DNA from 2 places in the Sphingomonas sp. PAMC 26617 genome. Region 1 is predicted to be linked to the other one. Evidence: riboswitches for the same ligand, from Rfam matches in the RefSeq annotation. Region 1 holds a riboswitch; the other holds the start of a gene.
What was found. A riboswitch is a leader RNA that binds a small molecule or an ion and turns the genes downstream of it on or off. The one in region 1 is predicted to bind thiamine pyrophosphate.

Region 1 (5,583 bases):
GGACGACATGGCCGAAGCAGTTGAACTCGATCCGCCCGGCGGTGATCGCGTCGATGAACGCCGTAGGCGCCGGGTCGGTCAGCACCGCGTCCTCGCCCGCGAAGGCCTCGAGCACCATCGCCCGCACCGCGTGCGCATCGCTGTCGAGCGGGACCGAGAATTTGATCTGGATCCGACCGAGCGGATTGGACAGCGTCTTGTTGAGCACCGATTTGGTGATCAGCTCGGAATTGGGGACGATCAGCGTCGAATGATCGGGCAATTCAATCTCGGTCGAGCGCACGCTGATCCGCTTGACGTCGCCTTCGTCGGTGCCGACGCGGATCAGGTCGCCGATCTTGATCGGGCGTTCCGCGAGCAGGATCAGCCCGGAGACGAAATTCTGCGTGATCGCCTGCAGGCCGAACCCGATCCCGACCGACAGCGCCGACAACAGCAGCGCGACCCGCTCGACCCCGATCCCCAGCGACGCGAGCGCCCAGATGAACGCGATCGCGATCCCGACATAGCGCGCGACGAGGCTGACCGAGTTGCGTCCGCTGCCGTCCAGATCGGTGATCGGCAGATAGCGCTTTTCCAGCCACCCCATGAACCCGCGCACCAGCGCGAGCCCAACGAACAGCACGACGATCCCGCGCAGGATGCCCGCGGGCGAGATCGATACCCCGCCGAATTCGACGCCCTGCGCCAGCACCCCAAGCCGCCCGAAGACCGTACCGAAGCCAGCGCCCCCGCCGAACGGATTGACCAGCAGGCTGAGCGCGACGAGCACGAGCGCGACGCGGAGCACCGCCGAGAGCAGCACGCCGAACTGGTCGACCATGCTCGGCCGCACCCCGAGCGCGCGGGTGAGCGTGACCCCGATCCGGCTTTCGCGCACGAACACGCTGGTCGCGACATCGTCGACCGCCGCCATCAGCAGGTACAGCGTCGTCCCGACGATCGTCACCCACGCGATGAACTGCGCGATGAACAGGCTGAGCACGACATAGCCGAGCAGCAACGCGATCAGCGCAGAGCCGACCAGCACCCAGGCGAGCAACGCGCCGATGCCGATCCCGGCACTCGTCTTGGCGTTCTGGATCTCTTCGGTTTCGGCGCGCCTGGCGCGCAACCGGCCGAGCACGACCAGGAACACGCCGATCAGCAGCAGGTGCAGCAACGCGTTGAGCGCCTGCGTCGCGATCAGTGCGGGCTGGCTCGCGCCGATCGCGGTATTGAACGCACCGACGAGGATACTCGCGAACGCGAGCCCCGCGAGCACCCAGGACAGCGGGCGCAGCGCGGCGGCGGTTTCGTCGTCGATCGGCGCGACCCGCCACGATGCGCCGTTGCGCATCAGCAAGGCGCCGCTCACCGCCGCGGTGTAGGCGCAGAAGCCCGACGCCATGACGAACGCGTCGAGCACCCCGCTCCACCGTTCGGGGAGCAGGCCCGACCAGCGCAGCCCCTGCACGAGCGCGACCGCGGCAAGCAACGGCGCGAGCGTGCCGATCAGCACCCGCCACAACGCATTGGCCGAGCGGCGGACGCGGTGCCCGGGCGCGCCCTCGACCAGCAGCCGTTGCCCGAACTGGCGCGCGCGGACGCGGACCGGAATCAGCAGCACGAGCGCGAGGATCGCGCCGAGCAGCAGCGGCCACGGCAGCAGCCCGCGCCATTGCGCGCGGATCTGGCGCAGGCCCTGCGTCAGGAAAAGTTCGGTCCGCCGTAGATCGCGCGGCAGCGCCTGGACGAGCGCGCGCCAGAAGGCCGGGGTCAGCGGCGAGGCGACCTTTGCCGAGACCTTCTCGTTGAACTTCTGCGCGCGGCTGCGGTCGATCTCGTCGATCAGTTGCTCGGCCTCGACATTCGCCAGCCCGCCGCGCTTGATCGTGGCATCGATCAGCGCATGTTGCTGCGCGAGCGCCTTGCGCTGCGTTCCCATCTCGGCAGGTTCGGCCACCCCGGGCGTAACCGGACCGAGCCCGGTGATCCGCGCATCGAGCAGCGTCTGCTGCTGGCGCAACTGGTCGACGACATCGGACGCCGCCTGCTGCGCGGCCACCGCGCGTCCGCGCAGGACCTTCTGGCTATCGGCATCGACCTGGTTGTCGAGCAGCCCGTCGACCGTCCGCAATTCGGTTTCGGCGCTGCGGAGTTGCAGCGACAGCGCCGCGACCGAGGGCGTCTGCGCCAGCGCGGCGGTGCCGGTGAGGAGCAACAGGAGCGCAGCGATCAGGCGCAGCAGGGATATCAGAAAAGGCATTGCGGGTTCGCCGTATCAGGCGCCGCTCCCTTGCGCCACCGCAACGCAGGGGGCAACGCGCAGGGCTGGACCGTAACGGACGTGGAGAGCAGCGATGGCAGAACCAAAGGCATGGGATGGCGCGGCGGTCCGCACCTGGCTCGAGCGTCGCGTCGCCGCCGCACGGTCCGATCAGGTCACCGCCGAGCGCGGCGGGCGCGACCGGCAGGACGATTGCGACAAGGCCGCCGCCGAGGAGATGGTCTGTGCGTTCCTCAAGACCAAGGTCTCGACCAATGCGCAGGCCGATTTCCTCGAGGAGCTCAAGCAGTTCATCGCGCGCGACGAGTATCTCTGGTCCGGCGTGTACAACGACACGAAGTTTGATCGCCACGTCCGCACCTATGCGCGCAAGCTCGTGCGGATGGCGAAGGGCAACACCGGCTTCGACAACGTCGCGCATTATCAGTCATAGCCGCACGCCGGATTCCGCTTTGAAACCCCGCCGTTCGCGCCTAAGGCGCGCACTTCCCCGGGGGGCCGCTGACGCGCGGCTGAGAGGTGGGCTGCAGCCCACGACCCGCTGAACCTGATCCGGCTAACACCGGCGTAGGGAGGGTTGGCGGCTGTCTCCGTTGTCCCCCCGTGTGGAGTGACGACGAACGATGGCGTATCCGTTTTCCCGCTTTCTGCTGCTGTCGGCAGCGGTCATCGCGACCCCGGCCTTCGCGGACCCGATCGGCGAGGATGCCCCCGATCGCGCGCCCGCCGACATCGTCGTCACCGGCCGCGCCGATCCCGCCGGGCTGCTCCCCGACCAGGACACGCCCAAGCAGCAAAGCGCGATTTCCGCCGCGTTCATCGCCAAGCAGGCACCGACGCTCAACGCGTTCCAGCTCGTCGCGCTGCTGCCCGGCGCCAACGTCGCCTCGACCGACCCCTACGGCCTGTCCGCCAGCTCGAGCCTGACGCTGCGCGGGCTTGGGCAGGACGAGATCGGCGTGCTGATGGAAGGCGCGCCGCAGAACGACATCGGCTATTATTATGCCTACCCCGCGCAATTTGCGGATAGCGAGAACCTCAAGCAGGTCACGCTTGCGCAAGGCGCGGTCGATCTCGATTCCCCGACGATAGGCGGCGCGGCGGGGCTGCTGTCGCTCGCGCTCGATGACCCGAAGACCGCCCCGCAGGCGCAACTCGACCTCTCGCTCGGTTCGTACAATGCGCGGCGCGTCTTCGCCCGGCTCGACACGGGGACGATCGGGACGACCGGGCTGCGCGCGTTCGTCTCCTATTCGCAGATCCAGGCGGACAATTGGCGCGGCGCGGGGTTCGACAAACGGCGGCATGTCGATGCCAAGCTGCTCGACGAATGGGGCAAGGGCAACCGCGCGAGCCTCGCGGTGTCGTACAACGAGACCAACGCTTCGACCTACCCCAGCCCGACGCTCGCCGAATTTCAGGCGGACGGACGCGGGTTCAACTACGACCGCGACTATGCCCCCGGGAACACCAATTACTGGCGGCTGTATCGCGCGCCGTTCCGCAACGTGTACCTCTCGGCGCCGGTCCACCTGACGCTCGCCGACGGGCTCGCGCTCGACACCACCAGCTATCTCCAGTTCGGCTACGGCAATTCGCCCTACGGGACGCAACTCGCGACGACCGGCAATTTCCTCGGCACCGAGGCGCTCGCGGACCCGGTCGCGCTGCCCGGCGCGGTCGATGGCGTCGCAACCGTCCTCGGCAATTTCACCGGAGACCAGTTCCGCGGTGGCAACGTCAGCAAGCTGACGCTCGACGCGGGCGCGCACCGCATCACCGCCGGGCTGTGGTTCGACTACGGCACCGACCGCGTGCTCCAGACCTATACCTCTATCGGCGATGACGGCACGCCGCGCGATCGCTGGGGCTATCAGGACAAGGCGATCCGCACCGCCGACGGGCGGCTGCTCGCTTATGAGAACGAACGCACCGTCACCGTCACCAAGGGGTTCTTCGTCGCCGACAGCATCACGCTGACCCCGCGATTGACCGTCGACGTCGGGTTCAAGGGCGTCGACGTCCTGCGCAGCGGACGCAATTACCTCCCCGGCCCGCAGGACCGGGTCCGCTCCGACAGCTTCGCCGCGCTCCCGCGCGCCGCGATCCACTACAAGATCGACGACCGCCAGCAGGTCTTCGCCAACGTCACTACCAACTTCCGCGCGCCCAACGAATATACGCTCTACAACGTCTATGCCGAGGGCGCGGTGGCGACGCAGGGCACGACCGCGCTCCGCAACGAATATTCGGTGTCGCAGGAACTCGGCTATCGCTTCATCGGCAGCAACCTGTCCGCCTCGGTCACTGCCTTCCACTATCGCTTCCGTAACCGCCAGCTCGCGACGGTGGTCGACCAGGGCGGCGCGCAGATCAATTCGACGCTCAATGCCGGTCGCCAGACGACCTACGGTGTCGACGGCGAGATCGACTATCGTCCCGCCGCCGGGATCAGTCTCTATGTCTCGGGCGAATATCTTCACGCGCGGCTGAGCGACGACGTGCCCATCGGCGCGGACTTCCTGCCGACGCGCGGCAAGCATGCCGTATCGAGCCCGAGCGTCCAGTTCGGCGCGGGCGCGATCTATGACGATGGTCGGCTGTTCGGCAGCGCGGCAGGCAAATACACCGGCCGCCAATATGCGACCTTCATGAACGACGAGCGCATTCCCGGTTACGCCACACTCGACCTGTCGGTCGGGGTGCATCTCGCGGACTGGCTCGACGGTAAGCGCACCGACCTGCGGCTCAACGCGATCAACGTCACCGATCCGCACGTTTTGTCGGGCGTGCAGGCGGTCAGCACCAATGCGCGCGACACGATCGGGCGCAACGGCACGCTGATCGCGGGAAGCCCGCCGGCTTATTATGTCGGCGGCGGGGCGGCGGTGATCGCCACCGTGTCGCGGGTGTTCTGAGGCGATGGCGTCGTCGCCCGCGCATCTCGTCCACGGCATGGGGACCGAGCTCGAGGCCCCCACCTGGCCCGCGATCACGCCCGCCGAGGCGCAGGCCGCGCTCGCGCATTTCCCGGCGGCGGGGGCGCTGATCGCGCTCGACTGGCATTCGCCACGGCCGTTTTCGGCGGCGACGCTGGTACGGACCACACGAGGGGCGTTCTTCCTCAAGCGGCACCATCACCGGCTGCGCTCGCTCGTCGGGCTGGCGGAGGAACATCGCTTCATCGCGCATCTCGCGCACGCGGGCCTGCCGGTCGCGGAGGTGCTGCTGACCGAAACCGGGCAGGGCGCGGTCGCGCTGGGGGAATGGTGCTACGAACTCCACCGCCGCGCGCCCGGCGACGATCTGTATCG
Region 2 (5,583 bases), 970 kb from region 1:
CAACCTGCGCTCGACCAAGGGCATGGTCCGTGTCTGCCTGACCGCCGATCCGGACAACTTTCCTGCCTGTATCGACGATGCGAATGCAACCACGCGCTCGATCCCCGCAACCACGACCAGCATCCGTTTCGGCGGCCTCCCGCACGGGACATATGCTGTTGCGGTGATCCATGACGAGAATAACAACCACAAACTCGACACTTTCGCCGGAATTCCACGCGAAGGCTTTGGTTTCTCTCGTAATCCCACCGTACGGTTTGGCCCGCCACGCTTTGCGGCGGCGCGGTTCACCCTGCAAAGTGATGCAGATCGGCAACAGGTTCGGATGCGATACTTGCTCTGACCACGGAAGATGGGAGCCAAAATGGTGACATGGCGTTACGCGCCCGACATCATTTGTTTCCGCTGGAGCTGCCCGTGACCTATCGCCCTCTCTTTGCCGCCGCCACCGTCTTGTTGCTCGGTGCCGCCGCCCCCGCCTTCGCGCAGGACGCCGCGCCGGTCCCGGCGGACAACAACCAGATCGCGGCCGATTTCGACAAGGACACCGTCACCGTCGGCGTCGGTGCTGCCTATCTGCCGGACTATGACGGTTCGAACGATTACCGCGTCGTTCCCGCGCCCGTCGTGATCGGATCGATCAAGGGCTTCAACTTCAACGTCATCGGCAACCGCGCGAGCCTGGATCTTGCGCGCAACAACCCGGGTCAGCGCTGGGACATCCAGTTCGGCCCGATCGGCGTCGTCAATTTCGATCGCCAGAGCCCGAAGAACATCGACGACCTGCGCGTCCGCGCACTCGGCAAGATCGGCACCGCGATCGAGCTTGGCGGTTATGTCGGCCTGGGCAAGACCGGCGTCATCACCAGCCCGTACGACAAGCTCTCGGTCTCGGTCAGCCTGCGCCATGACGTCAACGGCGCGCACCGGTCGAGCATCCTCCAGCCGTCGATCAACTATCTGACCCCGCTCAGCCGCAAGGCGGCAATCGCCGTGTTCGGCACCGCGCAGCGAGTTGAGAGCGGCTACGGCCAGACCTATTTCTCGATCACGCCGGCGCAGAGCCTCGCCAGCGGCCTGCCGCAGTATAGCGTCGGCAAGGGCTGGAAGAACTATTCGGTCGGTGGCCTGGCGACCTATTCGCTGACCGGGGATCTGCTGCACGGGTTCAAGCTCGTGGCGGGCGGCACCTATTCGCGCATGCTCGGCAATTTCGGCGACAGCCCGATCGTGAGCATCGCGGGTTCGCGCAACCAGTGGGTCGGTGCAGCCGGCGTCGCTTACACCTTCTGATGTAGCGTACCCGTATCGGGGCAAACCTTTCGGCGCGGCATAAGCTCTGCGCCTGGCCGCCATTTCCCGGCTTGCGTCCCGCCTCGCGCGGTGCCACGCAAGCCGGGCCGCAAGGCGCGTTTCAAGGATGAAGGCTTCGCCCCGATGAACGATACTGACCAGCAGCTGATCGAACGGCTCGAATCCCGTGCCGAACGTCGCAGCGAACGCCGCGAATTTTTCCGTACCGCGCTCGGCGCCGGAGCGGTCGCCGCACTCGGCGCAACCGCAGTCACGATCGGAAGCCGGGCGACCGCGCAGGCGACCGACAACGACGCCGCGATCCTTAATTTCGCGCTCAACCTCGAATATCTCGAGGCGCAATTCTATTCCTTCGCCGCGTTCGGCACCGGTTTGCCCAACGCGTTGCTGACGCCTGGCAGCGCAAGCACGACGACGCAGGGCACCGTCACCGGGGGCCGCGCGGTCAACTTCACCGATCCGCTGGTTGCCCAATATGCGCGCGAGATCGCGCAGGACGAGGTCAACCACGTTACCTTCCTGCGCGCGCAGCTGTCGACCGCAGCGGTCGCGCAACCCGCGATCGACATCGGCTCGAGCGCGACCAGCGCGTTTAGCGTGGCGGCGCAGGCGGCCAAGATCGTCGCGGCGGGGGCGGCGTTCGATCCTTATGCAAGCGACGAGAATTTCCTCCAGGCGGCGTTCCTGTTCGAGGACGTCGGCGTCACCGCCTATCGCGGTGCCTCCTCGCTGCTTTCCAGCAAGGTCTATCTCGAGGCTGCCGCGGGCATCCTTGCCGCGGAGGCGTATCACGCGTCGATCATCCGGACCGTGCTGTACAGCAAGGGGCTGCAGACCCCGAGCCTGCGCACGAACACCGATGCGATTTCGAACGTCCGCGACGCGTTCGACGGCAGCAGCGACGATGACCAGGGCATTTCGGCGACGACGATCGCCAACAGCCAGTTAACCGCGCTCAACGGTCTCAGCGCATCGAACATCGTGCCGACCGGGCAGGATGGTCTTGCCTATGGCCGCGCGACCGGCCCCGTGCTCAACATCGTCTATCTCAGCACGCTCGCCGTGGCGAAGGGGGGCTTCTTCCCCAATGGCGTCAACGGCAGCATCAATACCAGCACCGCAGCGGCCTGAGCCTCGCGTCTGTGCTTCCCTTGTCTTCGCGCCCGTACCGGAGTGTTTCCAGTGATCGATAGCGACCTCCTTCTCACCGTCCTCGATGCGGGCGAACGCCGCCGCGCGGCGCGGCGCAGCTTCCTCCGCACCGCCGGGGCCGCCTCGGTCGTCGCGGGCGGCAGCGCGCTCCTTTCGGCCTGCGGAGCAAACAACGGCGACAGCGCCATCACCCCGACCCCCACGCCGACCGATACCGCCAGCGCGACGCCGAGCCCGGCCTCGACCGACGTGCTGAAGGACCAGGACACGTTCAACTTCGCGCTCAACCTCGAATATCTCGAAGCACAGTTTTACAGCTTTGCCGTCACTGGCGCAGGTCTTCCCGCCGCGCTGCTGACCGGCACGGGCACGCCCGGCGGCGTGACCGGCGGGCGGCAGGTCGCGTTCACCGATCCGATCGTCCAGCAATATGCGCGCGAGATCGCGGCGGACGAGGTCGCGCACGTCGCGTTCCTGCGCTCGGTGCTTGGCACGTCGACGGTCGCGCAGCCTGCGATCAACATCGACGGTGGCGCGACCGGCGCGTTCACCGCGGCGGCGCGTGCGGCGGGAATCGTCCCGGCGACCGGCACCTTCGATCCTTATGCCAGCGATGAGAACTTCCTGCTCGCGGCGTTCATCTTCGAGGACGTGGGCGTCACTGCGTATAAGGGTGCAGCGCCGCTGATCGCGCAAAGCCTGCTGATCGACGCGGCCGCCGGGATCCTCGCGACCGAGGCCTATCACGCCGGGCTGATCCGCACGGTGCTCTACGCCAAGGGCATCGCGACCCCGTCGCTGCGTACTAACGCCAATCTGATCAGCGACGCGCGCGACAGCCTCGATGGCACGGCGAGCGACCTCGACCAGGGGATCGGCGACGGCACCACCGCGAATCTCGTCCCGACCGACGCAAACGGCATCACGTTCAGCCGGACGCCGGGGCAGGTGCTCAACGTCGTCTATCTCAACCGCAATGCGGTGGTCGGCGGTGGGTTCTTCCCCAACGGCATCAACGGCAACATCAAGACCAGCGCGGCGAGCTGACCTACCTTTCCTTCGTCGCTTGAAGCACGTACAAGACTGAAATTCCCCGGGGGGCTGCGCCAGAGCAGCTGAGAGGTGGCTGAAGCCACGACCCGTTTGAACCTGATCCCGTTAGCACGGGCGGAGGGAGGGAGCGGTGTCCACGCCCGGGTTCCGTTGTCGCTCGTCCGATTTTGAGGAGCGAGACAATGGCCGACATTCCTGCCCGCACTGAAATTGGCGTTACCACCGGCGCGATCCGCGGATCGCGCAAGATCCACGTGCCGTGCGCGAATATCCCTGGCGCGGGGGTCGCCATGCGCGAGATCCTGCTCGAACCCTCCGCGAACGAACAGCCGCTGCGCGTCTACGACACGTCCGGGCCGTATACCGACCCCAAGGCGCAGATCGACATCAACATGGGGCTCCCGCAGCTCCGCCGCGACTGGATCGTCGCGCGTGGCGACGTCGAAACCTACGACGCGCGCGAAATCCGCCCCGACGACAATGGCCTGACCGGGCCGGATCGCTCGGCGGGCGTCCCGCAATATCCCAACGTCGTGAAGCGCCCGTTGCGCGCCAAGGCGGGGGCGAACGTCAGCCAGATGCATTATGCGCGGCGCGGGATCATCACCCCCGAGATGGAATATGTCGCGATCCGTGAGAACCTCGGTCGCGCCGCCGCCAAGGAGAAGCTGATCCGCGACGGCGAATCGTTCGGCGCTTCGATCCCCGATTATGTCACCCCCGAGTTCGTTCGCGACGAGATCGCGCGGGGCCGGGCGATCATCCCCAACAACATCAACCACCCCGAATCCGAGCCGATGGCGATCGGGCGCAACTTCCTGGTCAAGATCAACGCCAACATCGGCAATTCGGCAGTCGCGAGCAACGTTGCGGCGGAAGTCGACAAGATGGTCTGGTCGATCCGCTGGGGCGCGGATACGGTGATGGACCTGTCGACGGGGCGCAACATACACGACACGCGCGAATGGATCCTGCGCAATTCGCCCGTCCCGATCGGCACCGTTCCGATCTACCAGGCGCTCGAAAAGGTCGGAGGCGTCGCCGAGGACCTGACGTGGGAGATCTTCCGCGACACGCTGATCGAACAGGCCGAGCAGGGCGTCGATTACTTCACGATCCACGCCGGCGTGCGGCTCGCCTACATCCCCATGACCGCGAAGCGCGTGACCGGGATCGTCTCGCGCGGCGGGTCGATCATGGCGAAATGGTGCCTCGCGCACCACAAGGAGAGCTTCCTCTACGAACGTTTCGACGAGATCACCGAGATCATGCAGGCGTATGACATCGCCTATTCGCTCGGCGACGGCCTGCGCCCCGGCTCCATCGCCGACGCGAACGACGAGGCGCAGTTCAGCGAACTCTATACATTGGGCGAGCTCACGCATCGCGCGTGGAAGAGCGACGTCCAGGTGATGATCGAAGGCCCCGGCCATGTGCCGATGCACAAGATCAAGGAGAACATGGAAAAGCAGCTCGAAGTGTGCGGCGAGGCCCCGTTCTACACGCTCGGGCCGCTCACCACCGATATCGCGCCGGGCTATGACCATATCACCAGCGGGATCGGTGCCGCGATGATCGGCTGGTATGGCACCGCAATGCTTTGCTACGTCACGCCCAAGGAGCATCTGGGCCTGCCCGACCGCGACGACGTCAAGGTCGGCGTGGTGACGTACAAGCTCGCCGCGCACGCCGCCGATCTGGCCAAGGGGCACCCGGCGGCCAGGATGCGCGACGACGCCTTGTCGCGCGCACGCTTCGATTTCCGCTGGCGCGACCAGTTCAACCTGTCGTTGGACCCCGACACCGCCGAGCAATATCACGACCAGACGCTCCCGGCGGAAGGCGCCAAGACCGCGCATTTCTGTTCGATGTGTGGCCCGAAATTCTGCTCGATGAAGATCACGCAGGAAGTGCGCGACTTTGCGGCGAAGCAGAACGGCCCGGCGGACGGGTTCCTCGCGGCGGGCGCGGGGCAGGCGGCGGACGCGGACCGCGCGGCCTTTGCCAAGGGCACGACGCATGTCGACGCGGAGGCCGGGATGGCGGCCATGAGCGAGACGTTCA

Region 2: linked by a shared signal. The riboswitch ahead of thiC (phosphomethylpyrimidine synthase ThiC) and the one ahead of RH91_RS01350 (TonB-dependent receptor) in region 1 are both predicted to bind thiamine pyrophosphate.

Annotation. Positions count from the first base shown of each region.
Region 1 covers NZ_JH594425.1:318,349-323,931, reverse strand. The annotation lists gene RH91_RS01360 (DUF3772 domain-containing protein) at 1-2,248, opposite strand, end outside; gene RH91_RS01355 (hypothetical protein) at 2,343-2,702, shown strand; TPP riboswitch at 2,751-2,860, shown strand; gene RH91_RS01350 (TonB-dependent receptor) at 2,893-5,187, shown strand; gene RH91_RS01345 (phosphotransferase enzyme family protein) at 5,192-5,583, shown strand, end outside.
Region 2 covers NZ_JH594425.1:1,288,410-1,293,992, forward strand. The annotation lists gene RH91_RS05650 (DUF2141 domain-containing protein) at 1-343, shown strand, start outside; gene RH91_RS05655 (MipA/OmpV family protein) at 418-1,293, shown strand; gene RH91_RS05660 (ferritin-like domain-containing protein) at 1,438-2,445, shown strand; gene RH91_RS05665 (ferritin-like domain-containing protein) at 2,497-3,513, shown strand; TPP riboswitch at 3,551-3,659, shown strand; gene thiC (phosphomethylpyrimidine synthase ThiC) at 3,702-5,583, shown strand, end outside.